One region of the Marinomonas sp. genome, then DNA from elsewhere that is predicted to be linked to it. Evidence: predicted binding sites of a transcription regulator. Region 1 holds the regulator's gene; the other holds the start of a gene.
The links. Region 1 encodes FNR, which switches genes on or off when oxygen is low (the NO sensors DNR and NnrR bind a similar motif). Its sites were predicted from a motif close to TTGATNTANATCAA; they were not measured.
Positions count from the first base shown of each region.

Region 1 (12,078 bases):
TCCAGCTTGTCAGCATTGTGATCGCTGCCTTTCTAACAAATCTGAACAAAACATGACGACAGCCAGTCAGAAGCTTTTATCCTTGATTTATCATACCAAAGGGCTGCAACCTTTTTCATTGCTTATCCAAATTTTACTTGGGAAAAAAACCAAGCCTGTCAGTTCAATCAATGCTGAATTTCTACCATTATTTGGCAAAGGCAAAGAACTAAGTGAGGTGCAATGGAAATCTGTCATCAGGCACTTAATTGCATATGAGTACATAACACTTGGCGCATTTAGTGTATTTACCGTACATATAAACGAAAAGTCGCGGAGCGTGCTACAGGGGAAAACTCAAATTATTATTCCCACTGAGCATTATTACCCGGCTCTCCAAGAAGAGCACCTTGCAATAGACAGTATAAATTGGCATAAAATATTGGCTTGGAAATACAGTCACGGTCAGATCAACTTAAGCGACACTCAACTTAGGTTAATTTGTTTGCATAAACCGAACTCTGTGGCGTCAATAAGTCGTTTAACTGGATTATCAAAAGAAAAAGTGGAAGGTTTTGCTGAAACACTCATCAAAATCCTCCATGAGGTGGATTCACAAGAGGCCGTTGCATTATGTCCTTAAGCTCTCGACAGACAAGCTTAATTGACGAAGAAGATGTGTTGAGCATCGTTATTCAGAAGACCAATGAGTGTTTTGATAAAGCCGATGTTTTCTTTGGCAATAGGTTTAAGCGCTCAGCTTGTAACTTAAAGCAAAGAGGCCGAGCTGCCGGTACAGCTCATTTGCATAAAAATGAATTGCGATTTAATCAATTTATGTATCAACAAAATCCTGTCGAATTCTTAGATACTGTTGTGCCGCACGAAGTCGCTCACATTATTGTTTTTCAAATTTATGGTAATACGGTAAAGCCCCATGGAAAAGAATGGCAAGCAGTTATGTTAAAAGTGTATGGTATTCGCCCCAGCCGAACGCATACATTTGATGTCCCTCCGCAAAAGCAAGCCTACGAATACCATTGCTCCTGTCAAAAGCACCAATTTACTAAACAACGCCACACCAGGGTCCAGAAAGGTGTTGAGTATATCTGCAAAAAGTGTCGCACAACATTACAATTTATAAACAAAACTAAGTGACTACCTTTAAAAATACATAGAAAGTGAATTTTTACCTACTTTTGTCTTATATTGTCCATTTTTAATGCGATAGTTGCCTCCTTATAGTAGTATAGGCGCGTTTTGTTTATAGCGTATTTATGATGGATTTATCTACTCGACCTAAAGAAAAATTAGAGCTGAATAAGCTCCAAAAACGCCTTCGCAGATTAACTGGCCAAGCTATTGCTGACTTCAATATGATTGAAGAGGGTGATAAGGTTATGGTGTGTTTATCTGGAGGAAAAGACTCTTACACTATGTTGGAGATTTTGCGAAATCTGCAAGCTAGCGCACCTATTAGCTTCAGTATCATTGCAGTAAATCTTGATCAGAAGCAACCCGGTTTTCCAGAGCATATTTTACCTGCTTATCTGGAAGAGCTAGGAGTGGATTTTCATATATTAGAACGTGATACTTACAGTATTGTAAAAGAGATCGTGCCAGAAGGAAAAACCACATGTGGCTTATGCTCTCGTTTGCGCCGAGGTTCTTTGTACGGTTTCGCAGAAGAAATTGGGGCAACTAAAATTGCGCTTGGCCACCATAGAGATGACATTCTTGAGACATTGTTCTTAAATATGTTTTTTGGTGGTAAATTAAAATCTATGCCGCCAAAGTTATTAAGCGATGATGGAAAGCATATCGTTATTCGCCCTCTAGCTTACTGTAAGGAAGAGGATATTGAAGCCTTCGCTAAAATGAAGGAATATCCAATTATTCCTTGTAACCTTTGTGGTTCACAAGAGAATCTACAGCGGCAGGTTGTAAAGGATATGTTGCAGAAGTGGGAAAAAGAATTTCCAGGAAGAACAGAGACAATGTTCTCTGCTATACAAAATGTAGTACCATCTCACTTAGCAGACACAAACTTATTCGACTTTAAAGGGTTGAAGCAGTCGCCAGCGGCTTTTGACCGATTAAATATTATTTCATTATAGGATAATAGAAATGAACTTTACTCATAAAACCCTATTACTAGCCGTCGGTATTTTAGGATCGTCAATCGTTAATGCTTCAACTGCTGATGTAGCATTAACCAATGAGACCGTGAAAGGTGGCCTGAATTTCAATATGGGAACTTTTGGAATAGGTGCAGGAATGTCCTATGATAAAGACAAAAGTGTCACTACCGCACATATAGGTTTGGGCGTTGAAGATTCAGATACCAGCGGTCCATTGCAGGTTGGTCTTGGAGTGCGATTGTACGGTGTAGATGCTGACCTAAAAGATAACGATGATGTATCTGTTGCTCTTGCTTTAGGTGGCTGGTATCGCTACACACTTCCTCAAGCAAACCGTCTAAGTATCTTTGGTTCTTTATATTACGCACCTCAGGTTTTGTCTTTCACTAACCTTGATCACATGTATGTCTACGAGCTTCGTGCAGAGTACATGACTATGCGAAATGCACGAGCCTTTATTAGTTATGGCAAAACAGAGATTATTTATGACAACGATACTCGCAAAGAAGCAAATAATGGCTTTGCTATTGGTGCAACTGTAGATTTCTAATCTGCAAAGTGTAGCAATTTGATAAATAAAAAAGGTGGCTTGAAAGCCACCTTTTTTATTTATATAACGATATTATTCACCATCATAAGCGCATAGGCTAAAAACGGGAATGTCATTATCTCTCAGCTTCTGGCTTCCACCTAGATCAGGCAGATCTATAATAGCTGCCACTTCTTTGATGTTAGCGCCTTGATTGGTCAATAGTTTAATTGCTGCCAATAGAGTGCCGCCAGTAGCGATCAAGTCATCAAATAACAATACCTCATCACCCGCCTTAACTGCGCCTTCTTGAATCTCTAGCTCGGCTTCACCATATTCCAATGCGTATTTCTGTGAAATCGTTTTACCTGGAAGCTTACCTTTTTTACGAACCAAGATAAGTGGCTTTTGTAGTTCATAAGCCAAAACAGCGGCAATCAAAAAGCCACGAGCATCGATGCATGCTATGTGAGTAATATCACTAGCTATGTAGCGATGCACATAAGCATCCACAACCATTCTCATTCCTTTAGGGTCACTAAAAATGGGGGTGATATCTCTAAAGCTAATGCCTTGCTTAGGCCAGTCTTCTATTGTTTGTATCAGTGATTTAACGTAAAAATCGTCGTAAAGCATTCCAGTAGAGCCTCATTTTATTAATTAAATGCGCGCGATTTTACCACAGTCACTGGCAACCCCAACGAGTTTTTGTATTTCAGGGAAGTCAATTATCTCTATTTCTTTACCATCAACATGTATTAATTCATTTTTTTGAAAACGAGTAATAACTCGACTAACCGTTTCAACCGCCAGACCAAGGTAATTACCAATTTCACCGCGAGACATGGATAGACGGAATGAGCTCGCTGAATAGCCACGTTTTTTGAATCGATTAGATAGATTCAATAGGAAAGAAGCGACTTTTTCATCCGCATTCTTTTTCCCCAACAAAACCATCATCTGTTGGTCGTCGGATATTTTTCGACTCATCACCTTAAATATTTGATGCTTCAAAGAAGGAATCTGTGAAGATAACTCTTCAAGATGGCTAAAAGGAATCTCGCACACTGTTGTGGTTTCCAACGCCTTTGCAGAAACAGGGTAGACGTTTGAATCAATGCCGCTCAAACCAACTAGTTCACTTGGGCAATAAAACCCCGTGATTTGCTCTTCACCAACTGAAGTGATGTTAAACGTTTTTAAAGTGCCGGAGCGAACAGCGTAAACGGAATCAAACGCATCACCTTGTCGAAATAAAAATTCGCCTTTTTTAAGTGGCTTTTTTCGCTCAATAATTTGATCTAGTCGATTGATATCTTCATCTGCCAATGCAATTGGAAGGCAAAGAGCACTTAAGCTACAGTTTTGACACTGCGAAGTAAGCGTACTATTGAATCGTGACTGTGTGTGTGTCATTGACATTTGAATCTCCCTGATCTCGATCTATATAACTTTTGAGTATTTTATGGCGCTATTAAGATATTTATCAAAAACCATACAAATACAGCGAATTAGTAATCTACCGCGTTCTGTCACTTTAATAGTGGTCTGCATTCCACTACGATTAATATCCAACATATCATCTTCCACCATGGGTGTTAGATTTTGTACCTCTTCAGCAAAATATTCAAAGAAGCGAATATTGTATTTTTGCTCAATGCTAGCAGCGTTCAACTCAAATTGTGAAGTTAACGTCATTATAACTTGATGTCGAATTCTATCATCTAGATCGCTAATATATCCTTTAGCGATTGCCAGTTGACCTTTCTCAATACTACTCCTATAAATTGATAAGTCTGTATGGTTCTGAATATAAACACCATTTAAATCACTGATAGCAGAAACTCCAAAAGCGACTAAATCGGTACCAGCATGCGTCGTATAGCCCTGAAAGTTACGCTGTAGCTTGCCTTGTTTTTGCGCTATTGCCAGACTATCTGTCGGCTTCGCAAAATGGTCCATGCCGATATATTCATAACCAGCAGAGATCAAATGCTCGATGCTCATTTTTAACAAGTCAAGCTTCATGCTTGATAATGGTAGACTTTCATCTGAAATGCGCTTTTGCGCTCTAAACCGATCCGGTAGATGAGCATAATTAAAAAGCGATATTCGCTCTGGCGATAATTCAACCACTTGATCTAGTGTCTTTTTAAAACCTTCAATTGATTGATAAGGTAGACCATAAATCAGATCGAAATTAATGGATTTAATGCCTAGTGCTCGAGCATCTACAACTAGATCCGCTACCATCTGGATAGGCTGAACCCGGTGAATAGCTTCTTGTACCTTGATGTCAAAGTCTTGCACACCAATGCTAATTCGATTAATTCCTTTTTCAGTTAACAATTTCAGCTTAGATCGACTAATTTCTCTAGGATCTATTTCGATACTATAATCTTGTGTTCCGTCGTTAATTAAATTGAAATGTTGTTGAATATTGTCAAACAGCACATCAATTAATTCTTCTGTTAAAAAAGTAGGTGTGCCGCCACCGAAATGCAACTGAGTTACCTCTCTAGTGTGATCGAGCATGAGGCTGCGTAATCTCATTTCCTCACCTAGCAACTCAACGTATTCAGCACCTTTTTCATACTTCTTAGTCACAATTTTATTGCAAGCGCAGTAATAGCAAAGATGAGCACAAAACGGAATATGAAAATATAGACTAAGAGGTGCTTCGGAAGGCATTAACATCTTATCGATAAGCGCAATTTTACTAATACTTGAGTCGAATTGTGGTGCCGTTGGGTAAGATGTGTAGCGAGGCCCAGATAGGTCGTACTTAGCAATAAGTGAAGAATCCCAAATCATGATGTGTTCCTATTAAAATTTCTAATAGGAGTTTACACTTTAGTGAAAAGCCATTTGCTGACCCAGATCAAGGATTTCCATACTGTAGATAAAACCTTTTCCTGCATTGTCGGCAATAATACCTCTAGCAAGGTTTTAACCGTCTTCCTATTCTGATCTAATAACATTTCTGACTCTTATGGACATGAATCCTCTTCCTTTTTATCTCGCTCACGGTGCTGGCGCAGGTCACAGCAGCACTTTTTTAACACTGCTTTGCAATGCTATATCCGAGCAACGACAACAGGTTGTCATACCAGTAACTTTTTCATACATGCAAGAACAAGAACGTACCGGAAAGAAAAGGCCGCCACCGAGGTTTACCACTCTTGTTCCTGAGTATGCCGAGTGCATTGCGAATGAAAAAAACTGTATTGTCGCAGGAAAATCCATGGGTGGGAGAGTCGCTACACAACTCTCGGATCTTCCTATGGTGAAGGCTATCGTCTGCTATGGTTTTCCTTTCTATCCGGCAGGAAAGCCTGAAAAACACCGTCTTGCTTTTCTTGATGAATTAAAATCGCCATGCCTTATTATTCAAGGGACTAGGGATCAACTTGGTTCCTATGAGTGGGTAAGTCAGCAATCCTTACCAGAGAATGTAGACATTATTTGGGTAGAAGGTGCAGATCATGACTTTAAAGCCTTAAAAAAATACAATACCAGTATCGAAGATACGATTTTAGAAATAGCAGCCTACACCAAAAATTGGCTAGAAAAGAATATCGAAACCGAAGCTTAACTTATTGAGAGAAATATTATGGAACACCAAGCGCTGCTTGATGCAACAAATTTACTTTGCCCCGAACCCGTTATGATGCTTCATGTAGAGATGCGAAAACTTTTGGCAAAAGATGTACTAAAGGTTATTGCAACTGATCCATCAACGACAAGAGATATCCCTAAATTCTGCCAATTTCTTGGTCACAACCTTATTAAGCGTGAGCAAGAAGGGGATATTTATTATTATTGGATCGAAAAGAAAGAAGCCTAGTTTGAGCATTAAAACCCCAAATTATATATAATTTGGGGTTTTAATGGGTTGATAAAATTAATTTTGGCTAACTTAAGCCACTTTTAGCTTTTTAGATTGATCTTTTTGACCAAGAACAGCGCTTTGGTAAGTCTGCGAAAAGCTAGAAAATGCAACGTCAATATCTAACCGTAGCTGGCGAGCAACATCATTAGACGAGATTAAGCCACGTATTGCTTTCGTGCCTTCATCAATAACAAGCAAATGTTGTAGTTTATTATTTCGTTGGCTAAACAAGAGTGACTCGATATCTGAATGTTTAAGGGATGTGTAAGATAGGGCAAGCAATGCTTCTTTCGCCCTCATCAAGTCAGCAACCATCAACTCTGAGCGTTGAAAGCCATTAGCCACTTGTTTGATAAACACATCTTCAGATAAATCTTCAAGACTAATAACGCCAACAAAGTGATTGTCAGTATCTACTACGATTTTCATGCGTACATGTTCTTTTCTCATCAACTGAACTAATTCATCAGCACGAGTATTAGATTCAATCACTCGTGGACCCGCGGTCTGGAAATCAGTAAAAACGGATAAAGCAGGAGAATAAAGATTTATGTTTTCTGTAGTGGCCGGCCAAGTAAGAGCGTTAACGTCTTTTGTAGATACGTAAGTTAATGTTTTCATGATAAATCCCCAGCGTAATAATAAAAAATATAGACAGATATTGGGTGAGTTATATCAATGAAACAGGCGGGGCTCTTGGGTTGATGTTACCACTGATTTTAGTAATAACGGGTAAGCGGTAATGTAGAAAAGGTGTAGGAGTTAAAGTAGAAACTTGGGTGCGAAACCGAATAAATATGACACAACCGCTGTCTGAACCATTGCCTTGATCTGGGACAACGACTTCGTCACATTTTTGCTCTACATTAGGTTCCAGCCAACGAAATTGATTTGCCTCTTGAGCATTGGCGCGCTGAGATATCGTCAATAAAGACGACACTATTACGGCAATGATCATTAGCAATTGAATTTTCATGGCAACACCTAGTCCTTGTTCTATCTAATAAATATAGGCTTGCTCCTGCTTAAATCCCAGTCTTTTTTACAAAATGCCGCATTTTTTCACGATCAAACACTTTGACTAACAATTGTGATGCAAATAAGGGAGCTCAATCCAAAGCACAGGTAATAGCTTATTTCATGACCTTTTTAATGAAGTGAGTGTCAGACACACATCGACAAAAAAAGAGCATTGCTGTTTAACAACAATGCTCTTTATAAATTCAGCTCTTTGTTTTGTAAGCAGTTTATGCTGGAAGCATAATCGTTGCTTCGCCTGTTACAACCACTTTTCCGTCACATTCACACACTGTTTTTAGCGTCGCTCGGCGACGGCGTTCGTTAATATCTGTAACCGTTACTGTGGTAACCACTTCTTGTCCAACAAAAACCGGAGAGCGGAATTTCAATGTTTGTTCTAAATAAATACAGCCAGGTCCTGGTAATTGAGTGCCAATGGCTGCAGAAATAAAGCCAGCGGTCAGCATGCCATGAGCAATTGGCTTACCAAAAGAAGTTGTTGCTGCGTAATCTGCATCTAAATGAACAGGGTTTGTATCGCCCGTAACGTCAGCAAAAGCCTGCACATCTGCTTGTGTTACCACCTTGCGATATTCGACACTTTGATCAATTGAAAGCTGCTCTAAAGTATAACCAGTCGTCATTACCAATCCTTATTTTGTCATTTTCGGTTATGGTACACTTTCGCCTGATTATTCTTAAGAGGTATCTATGGTTAAATTGGTGATTTTTGATTGGGACGGTACCTTGTTCGATTCCATTGACACTATATGTCACAGCATGTTGCAGGCTGGCCACTTGGCAAACGCACCAAAAAGAGTAAAAGACGATATAAAAAACATCATTGGTTTGTCCCTTGATAAAGCGGTTGATACGGTTTGGCCAGAGCTATCTTTAAATGAACAAAATGCAATCATCGAACACTACAAAACTATTTATGTAGCAGCTGATCAAACGCCACCATTAGCTTATCCCGGCGTTATTGATGTACTAAACAAACTACAAGTCACAGGCATGCAAATGGCAGTGGCGACAGGCAAAAGTCGCCGAGGGCTTGAAAGAGTATTGTCTCTAACTAATACAAGAGATTACTTTGTTGCATCCCGCTGTGCCGACGAAGCATTATCAAAACCACATCCACTAATGCTAGAGCAAATATTGACGGAGCTAAATATTTTACCTGAGCACGCCATTATGATTGGCGATACAGAATATGATCTAATCATGGCAACTAATGCAGGAATGAAAAGCATTGGAGTAACGTACGGTGCGCATCAAGAAGAGCGATTAAGAGCTTGCCAACCGCACGCGCTAATAAACGATTTTAATCAATTATCAAACATTTTAGGGTTATAGAAAATGAGCTGGACAGAAGACGAAGATCGCAAGCAGTCACTTAATGAAGAAACCTCAAGCGAGCATGTGAAGGCTGAGAAAAAAACTGAAATAGAGGTCACTGATCCAAATAAAGAGATTTGGTCATTACTAGAGAAAACACTCAGTGATAATCTTATTGAGAAGCGTCGTTCTAGACGTTGGAGAATATTTTTCCGTTTCACCACGCTAGCCATTTTCTTGGCAGTGATTGGTGGTTGGTTTGCAAAATCCAACTTTCAAGACGTCAGTATAGAAGGTGACGTCGTTGCCATGATTCCAATGCGTGGCGTTATCGGTGCCGATAACGAGATTGAATCTTCTGAGTTTGTTGGCTTGCTTGATGCCGCTTACCAAAACTCTCGTCTCAAAGGTGTGGTCATTGAAATGAACAGCCCAGGCGGAAGCCCAGTTCACTCTGGCATTATTTACGACGCTATTCGCTCCAAAGAGCAAAACTATCCAGACATTCCGGTTCTAGTGGTTGTTGAAGACATGGCCGCTTCAGGTGGCTACTACATAGCTTCCGCCGCAGATGAAATCTACGCTGATAAAGCCAGCTTAGTTGGTTCAATTGGTGTTATTTCTTCCGGTTTTGATGCTTCCAATTTGCTCGAAAAAATTGGTGTAGAACGACGCACTTTCACGGCAGGTCGTAACAAAGCATTTCTTGATCCATTTGCTCCAATGACCGAAGAAGCAAAAGTGAAATGGCAAGCAGTATTAGATGAAACTCACCAACAGTTTATCAATGCTGTAAAAGAAGGTCGTGGTGATAGACTCGTTATTACGGATGATGTCTTCTCAGGCATGGTGTTTACCGGTTCACAAGCCATCAAGATTGGCCTGATCGATGGATTGGCGAGCGTCAACGAAATATTAGATGCGCGTTTCCCTGATGCTGAGCCTGTAGTTTTTGAACCAAAGCAGGATTCATGGAAAGAGCTGGCCAAAGAGTTTGGTGTTGAAATGGCAACACGAGTTATCAACACTACCAGCATTCAATAAATATCTGCTCAAAACCTCTAAGCTCCTACGGGAGCTTTTTTATTGTCTAAAATATATCAATGAACAAAATAAAAGCGGCAAGCAGATTCGTCGTGATGTTTTATAGTTAAGATATATTTGATAATATAAATCCATTATTTATCTTATTTAGATCTTTAACGATTATTAGGATGTGAACGATGGCTCGCAAAGCAAACATAGCAAGAGAGGAAATTAACCAAGCCTGCTGGGAGTTAATCGAAAAAAACAGCTTTCCAAATATTCCTCGCTTAACTGAGTATTTTCTGCAAAAGGACGGTCGGCGCTGCTCAAACACTACCTTCCTAAATGCGATCACCGACTGGGAAGAAGCCTACAAAGAACAGCAACAACATGAGTTAAGCGAACTCAATGATGTATTGCTTCCTGTCTTTAAACGTTTCTCAAGAGAAGTAACTCAAAATCTCGGAAAATTGCTCGATGAGAAATCATCCGAAATTGAGCAACACCAAATACTCAAGCAAGAGGCGACACAAAGCGGCTATCTGTCTTTATCCTCGGCTTTGGTTGAATTGCAAAAAGCACACGATTTATTAACGGCAGAGCACAAGAAAGTAAGTGACGAAGCTGAGACGTGTAAACAGCAATTTGCCTTTAGTGAACAAAGATACCAAGAAGTGATCGCTCAAAACGCAGTACTGGCACGCCAGATTAAAGAAGAACAGAAAGAAAACGCCGAACTCAGAATTAACCTTGCCCAAAAAGAAGTGGACCTAGCCAAACAAGACAATCAACTTTCACAATTAGCACAAGAAAATCAAAAACTTGCCACCACTCTGCAAGAAATCCAAAACACCAAAGTAAAAGAAGAGGCTGACCAGTGGCAAATGGTGGCGAATAAATTCGACGAACTCACCAACTCAATGAAAACCATGCAACGCAAAGATAGAGGCTCGAAACAATAACCGTTATAATGCGTCACTCGCTATATCCGCGCATTCATAATTAAGAAGAGAAGATGAGCTACAAACAATCAGCCGTTCGAGATTTAACCACCATCAAAGACTTTATCCGTTGGACATTCAGCCGCTTTAAACAGGCAGACTTGTTTTACGGTCATGGCACAGACAACCCATGGGATGAAGCCGTTCATCTTGTTATGGGCGCGTTAAAACTTCCGCTCGACTTTGATCGTGATATGTTGGATTGCGCGCTGTCATACAATGAAAAGAAACACATTCTAAAACTAGTACAAACTCGCATTACCAAACGTGAGCCGCTTCCATACCTTTTAGGCGAAGCTTGGTTTATGGGATTGCCGTTTAAAGTCACCAAAGATACATTAATTCCGCGCTCTCCGATTATTTCTCTATTAGAAAGCGAATTTGCACCTTGGCTTAAAACCTATCCGTTGAATATTTTAGATATGTGTACCGGATCTGGCTGTCTAGGCATTGCTGCCGCATTAGTGTTTGAAGACGCAGAAGTCGATATTTCAGATATTAGTGGCGCGGCACTCTTAGTTGCCAATGAAAATATTCTGCGCCATCAAGTGGAAGACCGAGTTCATGCGATTCATTCGGATATGTTTAAAGGCTTAGTAGGCAAACAATATGACCTGATTATTTGTAATCCGCCTTATGTGGATGCCGAAGACTTTGAAAACGCTCCAGCAGAATTTCATAATGAACCTGAATTAGCCTTAACATCCGGTGAAGATGGCCTTAATTTCACCCACGAATTTTTAGCCCAAGTCGCGCATTATCTGCAAGATGACGGTATATTAATATACGAAGTAGGAAATACCGAAACAGCTTTACAAGCCGCTTACCCTAACATTCCTTTTATGTGGGTTGAATTAGAGCAGGGTGGTAATGGTGTTTTTATCCTAACTAAAGAACAACTTAGCGAACTATTACAAGAGCAGAAATAAACTATGTCTGGTAATACATTTGGAACTCTTTTTAAAGTCACCACGTTTGGTGAAAGTCATGGTCTTGCGCTTGGCGCCATTGTGGATGGTTGCCCACCAGGCATTGAAATTTGTGAAGCTGATTTACAGCGTGATTTAGATCTGCGTAAACCTGGTACATCGAAGCATACAACACAACGTCGTGAAGCTGACGAAGTCAAAATCATGTCGGGTGTTTTTGAAG
Region 1 covers NZ_OZ245329.1:2,730,057-2,742,134, forward strand. The annotation lists gene ACO05V_RS13040 (RecQ family ATP-dependent DNA helicase) at 1-622, shown strand, start outside; gene ACO05V_RS13045 (SprT family zinc-dependent metalloprotease) at 658-1,137, shown strand; gene ttcA (tRNA 2-thiocytidine(32) synthetase TtcA) at 1,257-2,096, shown strand; gene ACO05V_RS13055 (YfaZ family outer membrane protein) at 2,107-2,670, shown strand; gene ACO05V_RS13060 (adenine phosphoribosyltransferase) at 2,743-3,285, opposite strand; gene fnr (fumarate/nitrate reduction transcriptional regulator Fnr) at 3,310-4,071, opposite strand; gene hemN (oxygen-independent coproporphyrinogen III oxidase) at 4,093-5,463, opposite strand; gene ACO05V_RS13075 (alpha/beta family hydrolase) at 5,648-6,244, shown strand; gene tusA (sulfurtransferase TusA) at 6,263-6,496, shown strand; gene ACO05V_RS13085 (CBS domain-containing protein) at 6,569-7,162, opposite strand; gene ACO05V_RS13090 (hypothetical protein) at 7,212-7,517, opposite strand; gene ACO05V_RS13095 (MaoC family dehydratase) at 7,789-8,205, opposite strand; gene ACO05V_RS13100 (HAD-IA family hydrolase) at 8,273-8,917, shown strand; gene sppA (signal peptide peptidase SppA) at 8,921-9,943, shown strand; gene ACO05V_RS13110 (hypothetical protein) at 10,123-10,887, shown strand; gene prmB (50S ribosomal protein L3 N(5)-glutamine methyltransferase) at 10,941-11,855, shown strand; gene aroC (chorismate synthase) at 11,859-12,078, shown strand, end outside.

Region 2 (12,078 bases), 680 kb from region 1:
TGATGTCGCTAAACGACCTTGAGCCTGCTGATGCGGCGAAGGCGGTGTTAACGCATTTATTCCCTGAGTTAGCAACAGGCAAAATAGATCAAATCAGCCACGATATGTTGGATGACCGTTCTTGGGAAGAGTACCCAGATTGCTTGTTTCATGAGCGTTTCTTTAGTGCTTATGCCTTGTTGCGCGAAGCTTTTAATGGCACCTTCGCGAAGCCGACTGGTGTTGAGTTGGCCATTACGGTTGTTGCTGGCCATGCTGAAGATATGGCGATTTTTGATGAATCGCTACATTCTTCTATTGTACGTTTGTTGGCGAATGGGCAGGGCGATGATGCGTTAATCAATCGTTTATACGAAGATCAAATTAAAGGCACGCACTTCCCAGAAGCGCCGGGTCTTGTTTGGCAGCTTAAGCAAGTTGCAGACGAAGGCACAACACGCCAGTTTAGCTTGGTAAGTTCCTATTTCTGGATGGAGAACTTCGAGCAGGTGGAAAGCTTTGAAGCCGAATCTCATGCGGATGTAGAAGAATAGCTTAGTGGTGTGAGTTGAATCAGGCATACTAAGGCAACAAAAAGCGGATCAAATGATTCGCTTTTTTCGTTTTCGAGGTTGGCAAACATGCAGTATTTCGATTTAATCCTGTTCTGTTTATGAATGAAAGCACTTAATCACGAGGCTCAAAATGACCAATTCACCGATACAAATAGTTTGTCAAAGTTGCGGTACAAAAAACCGTGTACCGAAAGACAAGCTGGGCAATAAGCCTCTTTGTGGCAAGTGTAAGAACCCTGTTCTTTCTACCAGTCCTGTTAAAGGCAGTGATCAAAATTTTAGACGTTATATCACAGACAATGATTTGCCTGTGGTTGTCGATTTTTGGGCGTCATGGTGTGGGCCGTGTCAGCAATTCGCGCCTATTTTTGAACAGGTAGCCAGCGAGATGTCGACACAAGCTTGTTTCTTGAAATTAGATACTGAGCAGAATCAAACGACGGCTGGTGGCTATAATATTCGTTCCATTCCTACTTTGATGATCTTCCATCATGGCAAAGAAGTGGCTCGTCTTTCTGGTGCGCTACCGAAAGCACAATTTAAACAGTGGTTAGCTCAGAACTTGCCTACTATCTAATATATGTTTGATATTGGTTAGGTATTAAACGCTGGTATCAAAGTACATTTCTACAAACTTCTCGTACAACGCTTCTTCGGTTTCGCGTCTGTCTGGATCGGGTTTAACACAGTCAATCGGGCAAACGGCGACGCAGGTGGGTTGGTCGTAGTGACCAACGCACTCTGTGCATTTATCTGGATCAATGACATAAATCTTCGCACCCATGGTGATGGCGTCGTTAGGACACTCTGGTTCACACATGTCGCAGTTTATGCAGCGATCGTTGATTAATAATGCCATTGCGTTGCCTTTAAGCTGTTGCGCTGGTGTGAGGTTGGCGAGTGGTTTGTCCTTCCGCTAGATTCCTCAATAGGATGCCCATTGACGCGTCGATACCTTGAGGGCAAGGAATAGAAACCACATGGCCGCTGCCTTTCGCGACGTCGATAGGGCGACCTTGTTTGTCGTTCAGTTCGCTTAATTGAAAGGTGACATTGCCTTTCGGTGTCATCAATTCTAAGGAGTCGCCAACACTGAAGCGGTTCTTTACTTCTATGGTGAGTGAATCGTCGTTGGTGGCGATGACTTCACCGACAAACTGTTGCTGCTCGCTAATGGAGTTGCCTGTCTCATAGTTCTGCAAATCCACATGACGGTGGCGTTGTAAGAAGCCATCGGTGTAACCTCTGTTGGCAAGGTTTTCTAAGCTGCTCATTAAGCCTTTATCGAAGCTTTTGCCAGCGACAGCGTCGTTAATGGCTTGGCGGTATATTTGTGCGGTTCTGGCGCAGTAGTAAAATGACTTAGTACGGCCTTCGATTTTTAATGAATGCACGCCCATTTTTACCAAGCGTTCGACATGTTCAATGGCGCGTAAGTCTTTCGAGTTCATGATGTAAGTGCCGTGTTCGTCTTCAAACGCTGGCATGTATTCGTCTGGACGGCCGCGTTCTTGCAGCAAAAAGAGCTGGTCCGTTGGTTCTTGCATTTGCACTGTAGAGGTTTGTGCAGCGCTGCTGGCGATGATCTGACCCACGTCGTCTTGTGTTGCTTGGTGGGCGTTGTATTCCCAGCAACACGCATTAGTGCAAGCGCCTTGGTTTGGATCGCGTTTGTTCATGTAGCCAGACAGCAAGCAACGACCAGAGTAGGCCATGCATAACGCGCCATGAACGAAGACTTCCAATTCCATGTCGGGTACTTTCAAGCGAATTTCTTCGATTTCATCTAGCGATAATTCGCGCGATAAAATAACACGGGAAATGCCTTGTTGTTGCCAGAATTTAACGGTTGCCCAATTGACCGCATTGGCTTGTACTGATAGGTGAATCGGTTGATCGGGAAAGGCTTCGCGAACCATCATGATAAGGCCTGGATCAGACATTATGAGCGCGTCTGGCTTTAGATTAATAACTGGTGCTAAGTCTTGCAAGTAGGTTTTTAATTTTGCATTGTGAGGCGCAATATTGCTTACCACGTAGAGCTTTTTGCCCAGCTCGTGCGCTTCATTAATGCCAATGCCAAGCTTTTCCAAATCAAATTCGTTATTGCGTACTCTTAGTGAGTAGCGTGGTTGTCCTGCGTAAACGGTATCTGCGCCGTAGGCGAAGGCATAACGAAGGTTTTTTAACGAACCAGCTGGAGACAATAATTCTGGTTTAAAGCTTTTTTCTTGAGACATAAGGCGCACCGATCGATCAAAACGCGCGGAGTTTACCTGCGTGCTGATTGAACTCAAGCTCTTAGAGCGGGATTGGTGGCTTAAATAAGGTCTGTTTGATCTAGGTCAAATTTCATCAATGACAGAGAAAGGTAAGGTGTCAGATCCCTTTAATCAGCTAAAGGAATCTGACTCTGTTATTACTCTTTACTCAGTTAGAAGTCGTACGTGGCTGAGAGGTAAACTCGACGACGTTCACCGACGAATGAGCCTATATTTTTGGTAAAGCCGCTCACCGCGTATTCCTTATCGAGCAAGTTTTTGATATTCAACTGGAATTTCCAATCCTGCCATTGTGTCTGCCAAGACATGTCGTAAACCGTGTAAGGTTTAACGGTTTGACCTTGACGGTTGATTTGGTCGCTAACGTAATCAGCACCAAAGGCAATAGAAGAGGTGATACTTGGGAAGTCGTAACGAGTCCAAGCGCCCAGTTGATGATAAGGCGTATTGGCAAAACGATCACCGCTGGCGTATTGAATGCCTTTGGTAGATTCTTTTACGCGAGTATCGTTATAAGCGTAGCTTACGTTGGCAACCCAACGCGGTGTAATGTCTACCAAGGCATCCAGTTCTACACCCTGACTGCGAACTTTACCGACGGCAACCAGTAGGTTTTCATCGTTAAGGTCTGTTTGCAGAATGTTTTCTCGAACGATGTGGTAAGTTGCCAGATTAATATTTAAGCGATTGTTAAACCAATAGCTGCGCACTCCCGCTTCAAATTGTTGGCTTTCTTCTGGGTCAAACAAACTGCCATCTGCGGATTTTTGTTGGTCTGCTGCGCCTTGAGGTACAAAACCTGTCGAGTAAGACGCATAAGGTTTCCAGTTGTCATTGATTCGATAGGTCGCACCGACTCGGCCGGAATAGCCAGTGTCGCTGTACTTTGCTTTTGTGGTGCCCGTTTTTACTTTGAAGCCATCGTATTTTTCTTCCATTCGATCAATTCGTGCGCCAGCAAGTAAGTCTAACTGGTTGGTGATTTTCCATTGATCTTGAATGTATAAGCCAATTTGATCTGTCGTGGTACTTTCGTTGGTTTGGGGAACCATATCGTAGGCACTGGTATCGTCTTGCCCATAAACTGGGTTGCTTAGGCTAAGTTCAGCAACACCTTTGGTGCTTTTATCATATAAAAAATCGTTTTTCTGATGAAAATAATCACTACCAACTAACAGGGTGTGATCACCTAATTCTGCAATCAGGTTGCCAACTAAGGTGATGCCTTCTCGGGAGCGGACTTGATCACGAAGTTCGCGCTTTATTTTGTCGCTGTCTTTGTCAGAAATGCCTTTGGATTCATGATATTTCATTGTTTCTGTGTTTTCGAAATAGCGTACAGAGACATTGCTGTCTAGCCATGAGTTTATGCTGTGGTCTAAACGTGCTTGAAAGACTTGTGCGTCCAGCTCTTGGTAATCGGATTTTTCGTTATTATTCCAAGACGTGTCAGCCAAGAAGTTGCCATCATCATCGGTTGGAATGCCGCGTAAGCGTGCGCCGGAAATATATTGATGAATGTCAGTGTACTGAACAGTCAGCGTATTATTGGTATTGATGTCCCAAGCGTAACCAAGGTCAATAATCCGGTTTTCTTCTTCCACATTGTTTCGATAGGAATCTTGGTCGTCTGAGTAAACGCCGACACGATAACGTTGTGACTCGTCTTCATTGGCAGGGCCAGATGATTCAACGCTGCCGCTTAAGAAATCTTTATTACCTGCGCTGACTTTGAGAGTGTTCTTCTGTTCGTAGGTTGGTTTTTTGGTCACATAGTTAATGACACCGCCCGGTTCACCTGCGCCGTACAGGGCACCAGATGGGCCTTTAAGGACTTGTATTTGCTCGATAGTAAATAGCTGAGGAATGGAGAAATCACCGAATGGATCACCTTTCAGGCCATCATAAAGCACTTCGTCTTGGCTAAAACCTCTTAGCGTCACCGTTGAAACGTTATTTTGCGACATACCGGAAATGGATCGGTATAGATCGGTGATTTGCCTCGCGGCTTGGTCTTCAATCAAAGCTTCAGTCACCACTTGAACAGACTGCGGCGTTTCGTCTATTGGTGTCGAAGTACGAGTGGCAAGAGCGGCTTCATCTTCTTTGTAATAAGACAGTGCGCGACCTTTAACTTGTAATGTGTCGAGTTCTACGTTGGATCCATCCTGTATCGTGTTTTTTTCTTCATTGAGAAACGAGTCTTGCGCTGAGCTATCGGCTTGAGTTTCGGCAAAGATTGCAGTAGAAAAAACAAGCACACCACATGCTTGCATCATAATTAAGGAGGTTCTTAACGTCATAGGAAAACCAAAGGCAAATAATTAAGTTGCGTATGGTAATGTTTATGATAGTCGTTTTCAATTTTGGGCTTGTATTCAAAAGATTCAAAAAGCGGTTTTGTCGTTTTTAAAAGAAACTGAATGGCGGAGAAGGACGAGAAATCGTGCGAAATAAACAGGGCCGCTTTGTTAGGCGGCCCTGTTTATGGTCGGGTTAGGCTTTTTCGGCAGCCAATTTTGACGCTTTAATATAGCCTTGAATCGTGTCTTTTAATTGTAGGCGTTGTTTTTTTAGCTTTTCTTCTTCCATTGTGGGAGCTGGGGTGATTTCCTGCTCTATCTTTTCCACTTCTTTTGTTAAGTGATTATATTCGTCATAGAGTTTTTTAAAATGTGCATCATCCATTTTTAGCTGGTGGATGTCGTCTTTATACTCAGGAAATTCGTTTACTAAATTATGGTCTTCAATCGGCATGCTTGCCTCCTATATTTACTAGCTTTCATTTAAGACTAACCGAGTTGGGTTGGTCTGCTCTTGATGCTGGTCATGTTTTAGTGAGTCTTTAAAACATCAACCAATTACTTTGCTACATAGGGATTTCAAACGCTGTAATACAGTTATGGCTTGTTTATTTCATTTTTCAATGGAGCGTTATAAGTCTAGATGATGTTGCACTGTTTCGTGGGTTTCTTTGCATCTTTTTGACATGAAAAAGCCGTGATAGAGTTTGCTATCACGGCTGGTTTATTCGGCTTGCTTCGAGTTGAGACTCCTTAAAAAATAGGAGGCTTAGAAGTTTAGCTCTACTCTTGGTTTACTGCTTTTCGATAGATCTACTTCAGGCGAGCAAAGGAAAATACGTGCAGAAGAAATACCTTCTTTCACCAAGTAGTCTTTCAAGTGATCGGCACGTTTTTGGGCTAGGCTCTTTGCGGATTCTTGGGTGTCTGCGTCAATCGAAACCGGTGGTTTCTCAAAGCCCAAATCACGATAACTGGCAATGCCACAGGCTTTGAGTTGACTGTCTTTTTTGTCTTTCATTAACGCAACAAGCTGTTTTAAGAAAGCGTCTTGTGACTCGTTTAGCTTGTCGTCTTCCGCTTCAAATAATAAAGGCTCAACGCGAATCTTAAGCAGTTGATCTCCAGCAAATTGCGCAATGCTGATGACATTGGCATAAGGAATAAAAGTCTGCATTAAATAGGTGCTTGATGCGCTGTACAAGGCTTTTCGTACAGGGAGAAACAAGAAATCCTGCCAGCCGAATTCAGGGTTTTCAATATCGCCAGACAGAGGAATGTCCAAATCAATATTGTTGCTGCTGTCTTTTAAAACACTCACAGCGATATTAAGCGGAACTGCGCCAGCCTTGATAACGGAATTACTTTCCTTGCGTCCGCCTAGTTCGAACTCCCTCAATAGAATATGAGAGCTGCCGTCTAAAACACCGTCATCGGCATTGAGTTTTAGATCTAAATCGAGTTGACCTGAATCAATCTGATAGCCAAGCACGTTGGCAATGTAGGAAGAGTAAGGCGGTAGCTCGGCTTCACGAACAATCAAATCACTTTTCATGGTCAGCTTGTCGGCCAAAGGCCAAATGGTCACATCACTTTGCAAGGTGGCGTATTTGCCGCTGCGTGCTTTTAATGCCAATACGGTCGCTTGGTCTTTTTTCTGGGTGTTTAGGTTACGCAACGAAAACGTATCTATATCCAGTGAGCGCAGCAAGTTTGGTGTAATGCTTTTGTCTTGTACATGAATATTTGATTTGCCAGTAATGTCAAATGCATTCAAAACAACGTAATAGGGTGCTTTAAAAGCTGGGTTTTGCTCAGCGTTTTGAGTGTTTTGAATAGCATTCTGAGCGTCTTTTTGTCTTGGTGTTGCTGAGCCTTGTAGTGATGGTTCTGCAAGCTTAGGTTGTGTTGATTCGACAAAAACGAGATTTTCTAAACGCTTTTGTGCATCAAGAATCAGGTTGACGGTCATTGAGTCGGTAGTGATTTTGTTGATTTTAGCGCCATCTTGATTCATATCGACTTGCTCTACTTTAATGCTACCAATATGACTGACGGGTGGAAGGTTCTTTTTGCTTTTGGGGTCTGCAAGGAATTCAGACAGTGTTAGGTCGGCGATATTAAGCTGATCCAATGACGCGCTGTAATTTTGATCTTGCTGAGTAAATGAAAGGTTGCTGAAACCAGCATTTTGCCAAGAAGCAATGCGTTTTTTATTAGTCAGCATACTGTCCAATGATTCACTGGTGAAGTCGAGATTAGTACCTTTTATCGCTGGAGCTTGCTGGCCAGCTTGATCAACATTTAACTGCTGGGCGGTGAGTTTTGCCGCTGCCAACGAGAATTGTTTTTCGTCACTTTGCTTGGCTTTCAAGCCTTTAATATCGATGATCAGTTGGGTGTTTTTAGCGGCAAGCGAATCACCATTTTTTTGCAGGGAAAGTGTATTTGATAAATTGAATGTGTCGTAGTCAGCTGTATTTCCCGCTTGTTGTACGGATAAACCATTGCTTTGTATCTCGGCAAGCAGTGAGGCGGTAAGCGCTTCATTGTTATCCATAATGAAAGCGACATCGTTTAATGCAATGTGTAGCAGCTTGTTTTGCACGGCAAGGCTTTCTGATGAGAGGGAAAGCCCGTTCATGTCTAATACTGTAGAGGCAAGGTTTGCGGTTAGCCCTGATTGCTTATCTTGTTTGATGTCGAAAGGCGTCTTTAACGTCAGGCTATCAAATTGTACGTTTTGCTCAGCTTGTGCAAAGAGGGATTTTCCTAGTTTTAATTCAAGGTCACCGCTGGCCGCTAATCCAAGCTCATTCTGTGTGATATCGAATGGCGTGTTTAATTTAAGCATATCAAGCTGTACTTTTTGCTCGGCCTGAGTAAAAAGAGGCTGTTCTAGTTGCAAATCAAGGTTTCCGTTTGCTACTAACCCTTTTGCATCACGTTTGATGTCAAATGGTGCGTTTAGGGTTAGCTTATCAAACTGTGCTTCTAGATCCGCTTGCGCAAAGGAAGACTGTGTAGATTGTAGGTTAATCGTTCCTGTCGTAGCTAATTGGTCAGCGGAAACAAAACGGATATTGGTTTTTGATAGCGCCAGCGACGTAGATTTGGTGGCGGCTTTGTCTTGCTCGCTTAAGGGTAAATCAAGGTTGTCGACTTGAGTGTTAAGGGTAAGGTTTTTTATGTCAAAAACCGGCGAGCCTTTAACTTGCTGTTGTGAAAATTGAAAGCTTCCGGCGAGATTCAATTGACCTTTGCCTTCGCTATAGGGCGCTGGTAGAAAATGGCGAAAGCTTTCTATTAGCAAACGCGTATTTTTAATGTCGACGTCGGCGCTGGCTTGTTCTGGTGAATAATTAAACTGGCTATTTAGGGACAGTGCCGTTTCATTGATTAGGGCGGATAAGGCGATTTTACCTTTCCATGATACTTCTTGGCCGGAGAGGTCTTTAATAGATAGATTCGTTAAGACGAATTTATCTGATTCTGCAGGTATATTTAAGTCCGGCTGACGCGATAAATTAACTTGGCTGTTCGTGAACGAAAATGATGGCAGTTTTATTGCCCAAGGTGCACTTACTTTTTCTTCTTCTGTCGCTTCTGGCTTTGGTTCTTGTTGATCTTCAGATGTGATGAATTGAGAAGTATTGATGCCGGCGACAATCCAGTCTTTCTCTTGTTGAGCAACAATTAAGTTTAAGCCTTCAATTTTTGCTTCCGAGATATGAACCGTTTTTGTCAAAAGTGGCCATATTTCGACTTCGAAAATAGCACGTTTAAGAGTGAGTGTGTCTTGGGTTTTATTATTGATGACGATGTTTTTTAAATCGATTTTAGGTGGGAAGAAATCGATAGAGAGTTTACCAACCGTTACGTCTTCGCCTTGTTTTTGGAAATAATCGGTTAAGTAGTGTTCTGCTACGAATGGCGCTGCTAGCCAGATTGCAGTCGTGAGACCAGTTATGGCTGCAAATGGATAAAAGACAAAGTTGCGAAAGTGTCGGCGTGTCATCATAAAGTGCCTTTCTGCTTTTTAAATAATAAGTGAATATGGGTTAGCTGGTTCCGTCTTTATCTTCTGGTCTTTTTGATGTGCCTGTCGTTTCTTTGTCTGGTGCTTTAAGATCAGCTGTAACTTCTGAACGAATAGGCATGCGTAATAAATAAGTGCTGACGCAGAGTCCTATAGTAATTAATCCTATCGTTGCCCAGAAGCGAGAAACAATAAAGATCGAAATCGCCATGCCAGCCCACATAAAAATGATGGCGCGGTTTCTTGCTTTGCGAGGAATGCCATCGGAGGATTGCCAATCACGAACAATCGGGCCAAAGAATTTATGCTCAATTAGCCAAGTATGGAATCGCACAGAGGATCGAGAAAAACACCAAGCAGCGAGTAACACCAGCGGCGTTGTAGGAAGTAAGGGAAGGAAAATGCCAATGATGCCGGTAATTAGGGAAAACCACCCCAGCATCAAATATAAAATTCGCTTTCCTTGCATAGATAGTGACCTGTTCAATGGCTAAAGAAAAAAAGGGCTTTGATTGTTTAAGCCCATTCTCATTATGGCGTTATTTTCCTGAATGGAAAATAGCTGCCATGCTATCTTCTGCTTCGTTTTCAACCAAAGGCCAACCGCCTAAGCGTTTTAAACGATTAACCATTTCACAAAATAGTTCAGCGGTTTTTTCAGTATCGTATTTAGCAGAATGCGCTTCGGAGTTGCTAAATGGAATAGAAGCCGCTTCACAGGCTTTCGCCAATACGGTTTGCCCGAACACCAATCCCGCTAGGCTTGCGGTATCGAAGCTAGAGAAAGGATGAAAAGGGTTGCGTTTAATGTCAGCACGTTCAATTGCTGCATTCAAGAAACCGTGATCAAAAGCCGAATTGTGGCCAACTAAAATGGCACGCTTACAACCAACAGATTTCAGTTCTTTGCGTACTTTTGTGAACATTTGATTGAGAGCTTCCGTTTCTGGCATGTCTTGTCTGCCAGCGGCAAAAGGGTCAATGCCCGTAAAGTCCAGCGCTGCTTTTTCAAGATTTGCGCCCTCAAATGGTTTGATCAAAAATTCCAATGTTTCGTGGATATATAAGTCGCCATTTTCATCCATTCGCAGGATGCTGGCCGCCATTTCTAATAAAGCATCGGTTTTTTGATTAAAGCCTGCGGTTTCTACGTCGATAACAACAGGTAGGAAGCCGCGGAATCTATCTTTGATTTCATGGTTTGACAAAAGAAGGTCCTTAATTCTGCCGCTTGATCAACAGTAACGGTATACAATAGGATCGGATCATAACACATTTGATAATGCTTGAACGAGATGTCTAAATGGGAATTCCCCAACAACTTCTAATTCGCACGACTTTTTTACTGGCTGCTTGTATTCCGTTTGGGCAAGCGAACGCCATAACTCATTTTCAGTCCGGAATTTCGGATTCTGAGTGGCTATTGTCGGGCGATATTTTTTCGTGCAGTTTAACGCATCCCGTGCCGAATTACGGCGAAGGCCATTTTATAAAAGAAGCGGGCGAACCGATGAAGTTTATTTTGCAGCCGCAGAATGAAAAACTGGGTCCCGGTCAGGTTTATATTATTTCCCAAGCGCCAGATTGGTCGCCGGGTTTAAAACCAGAAACCTTAGATATTCTGCCTTATCCGGGTTACGGTTTAACAGTTGAAGTGGGCGGAAGAGTGGCCGAACGAATGCTGACGAGTTTGGATCGTGGACGTCATCCTGTTGTTGCCGGAACGGCTTGGGAAAACAACCGCGAAACAATAGAAGTAGGCTTGTCGAACATTAACTTTGCGCCTGCATACAATCAATTTAGACGTTGTTTGTCTAGCCTGTTACCAGTAAATTACGATCAAATTGCTAGAACAGCGGCCTTGTTTCCGACCAATGGCGTGAACCTTACTGATCGAATTAAGGCGCGTTTGGATCTGGTTGCTCTTTATGTTTCTTCTGATCCAAGTGTTGAATATATTTATATCGATGGTCACACGGACATTATTGGCTCTCGCCGAGATAACCGTGAATTGTCAAAAGTCCGAGCCGAAAAAGTAACGTCATATTTACTTGAGAAAGGTGTACCAGCCGGGAAAATTATTTCTCGTTATCATGGTGAACGTTATCCTTCGACCACAAATAATACCGCTAAAGGTCGAGAACGTAACCGACGAGTCACCATTCGTTTGGAGAAATCATCTGAGTCGAGTTAATTTGTAAACGATTATAGATTTCTCTAATTTACTAAAAGAGCCCCGTTTTGCTGAATTATCTGAGTGGGGCGGGGCTTTTTACTTGCTAAGCAAGAATCGAGATCTTACACTTACAGCCCTTTTTTTAAATTTTTTGCGCCGCCATGTTCTGGTTTGAAAGCACTGGTGAGGGAGCGCGAGCTCGTTGAGGAGAATAGAGATAATGTCTGACGTGAAGAAGGTAGTGCTTGCCTATTCTGGCGGCCTGGATACTTCCGTAATCGCGAAGTGGCTTCAAGAAGAGTATAACTGTGAAGTGGTTACCTTTACCGCTGATTTGGGTCAGGGTGAGGAAGTTGAACCAGCTCGTGCTAAAGCTCAAGCGTTGGGTATTAAGGAAATCTACATTGAAGATTTGCGCGAAGAGTTTGTTCGCGACTTCGTTTTCCCTATGTTCCGTGCCAACACTATTTATGAAGGCGAGTACCTATTGGGTACATCCATTGCGCGTCCTCTGATCGCTAAACGCTTGATCGAGATTGCCAATGAAACAGGTGCTGATGCGATTTCTCACGGCGCGACAGGCAAAGGTAACGACCAAGTACGTTTTGAACTTGGTGCTTACGCATTGAAACCTGGCGTTAAAGTGATTGCACCTTGGCGTGAATGGGATCTAACGTCTCGTGAAACCCTAATGGCATACTGTGAAGAACACAAAATTCCAGTG
Region 2 covers NZ_OZ245329.1:2,046,789-2,058,866, forward strand. The annotation lists gene ACO05V_RS09705 (hypothetical protein) at 1-533, shown strand, start outside; gene trxC (thioredoxin TrxC) at 685-1,131, shown strand; gene ACO05V_RS09715 (YfhL family 4Fe-4S dicluster ferredoxin) at 1,156-1,413, opposite strand; gene yegQ (tRNA 5-hydroxyuridine modification protein YegQ) at 1,424-2,794, opposite strand; gene ACO05V_RS09725 (TonB-dependent siderophore receptor) at 2,989-5,139, opposite strand; gene ACO05V_RS09730 (YdcH family protein) at 5,333-5,593, opposite strand; gene ACO05V_RS09735 (DUF748 domain-containing protein) at 5,909-9,160, opposite strand; gene ACO05V_RS09740 (YbaN family protein) at 9,201-9,647, opposite strand; gene rnt (ribonuclease T) at 9,718-10,386, opposite strand; gene ACO05V_RS09750 (flagellar protein MotY) at 10,482-11,372, shown strand; gene ACO05V_RS09755 (argininosuccinate synthase) at 11,575-12,078, shown strand, end outside.
Region 2: the regulator FNR is predicted to act here: its motif matches at 2,890-2,903, upstream of yegQ (tRNA 5-hydroxyuridine modification protein YegQ).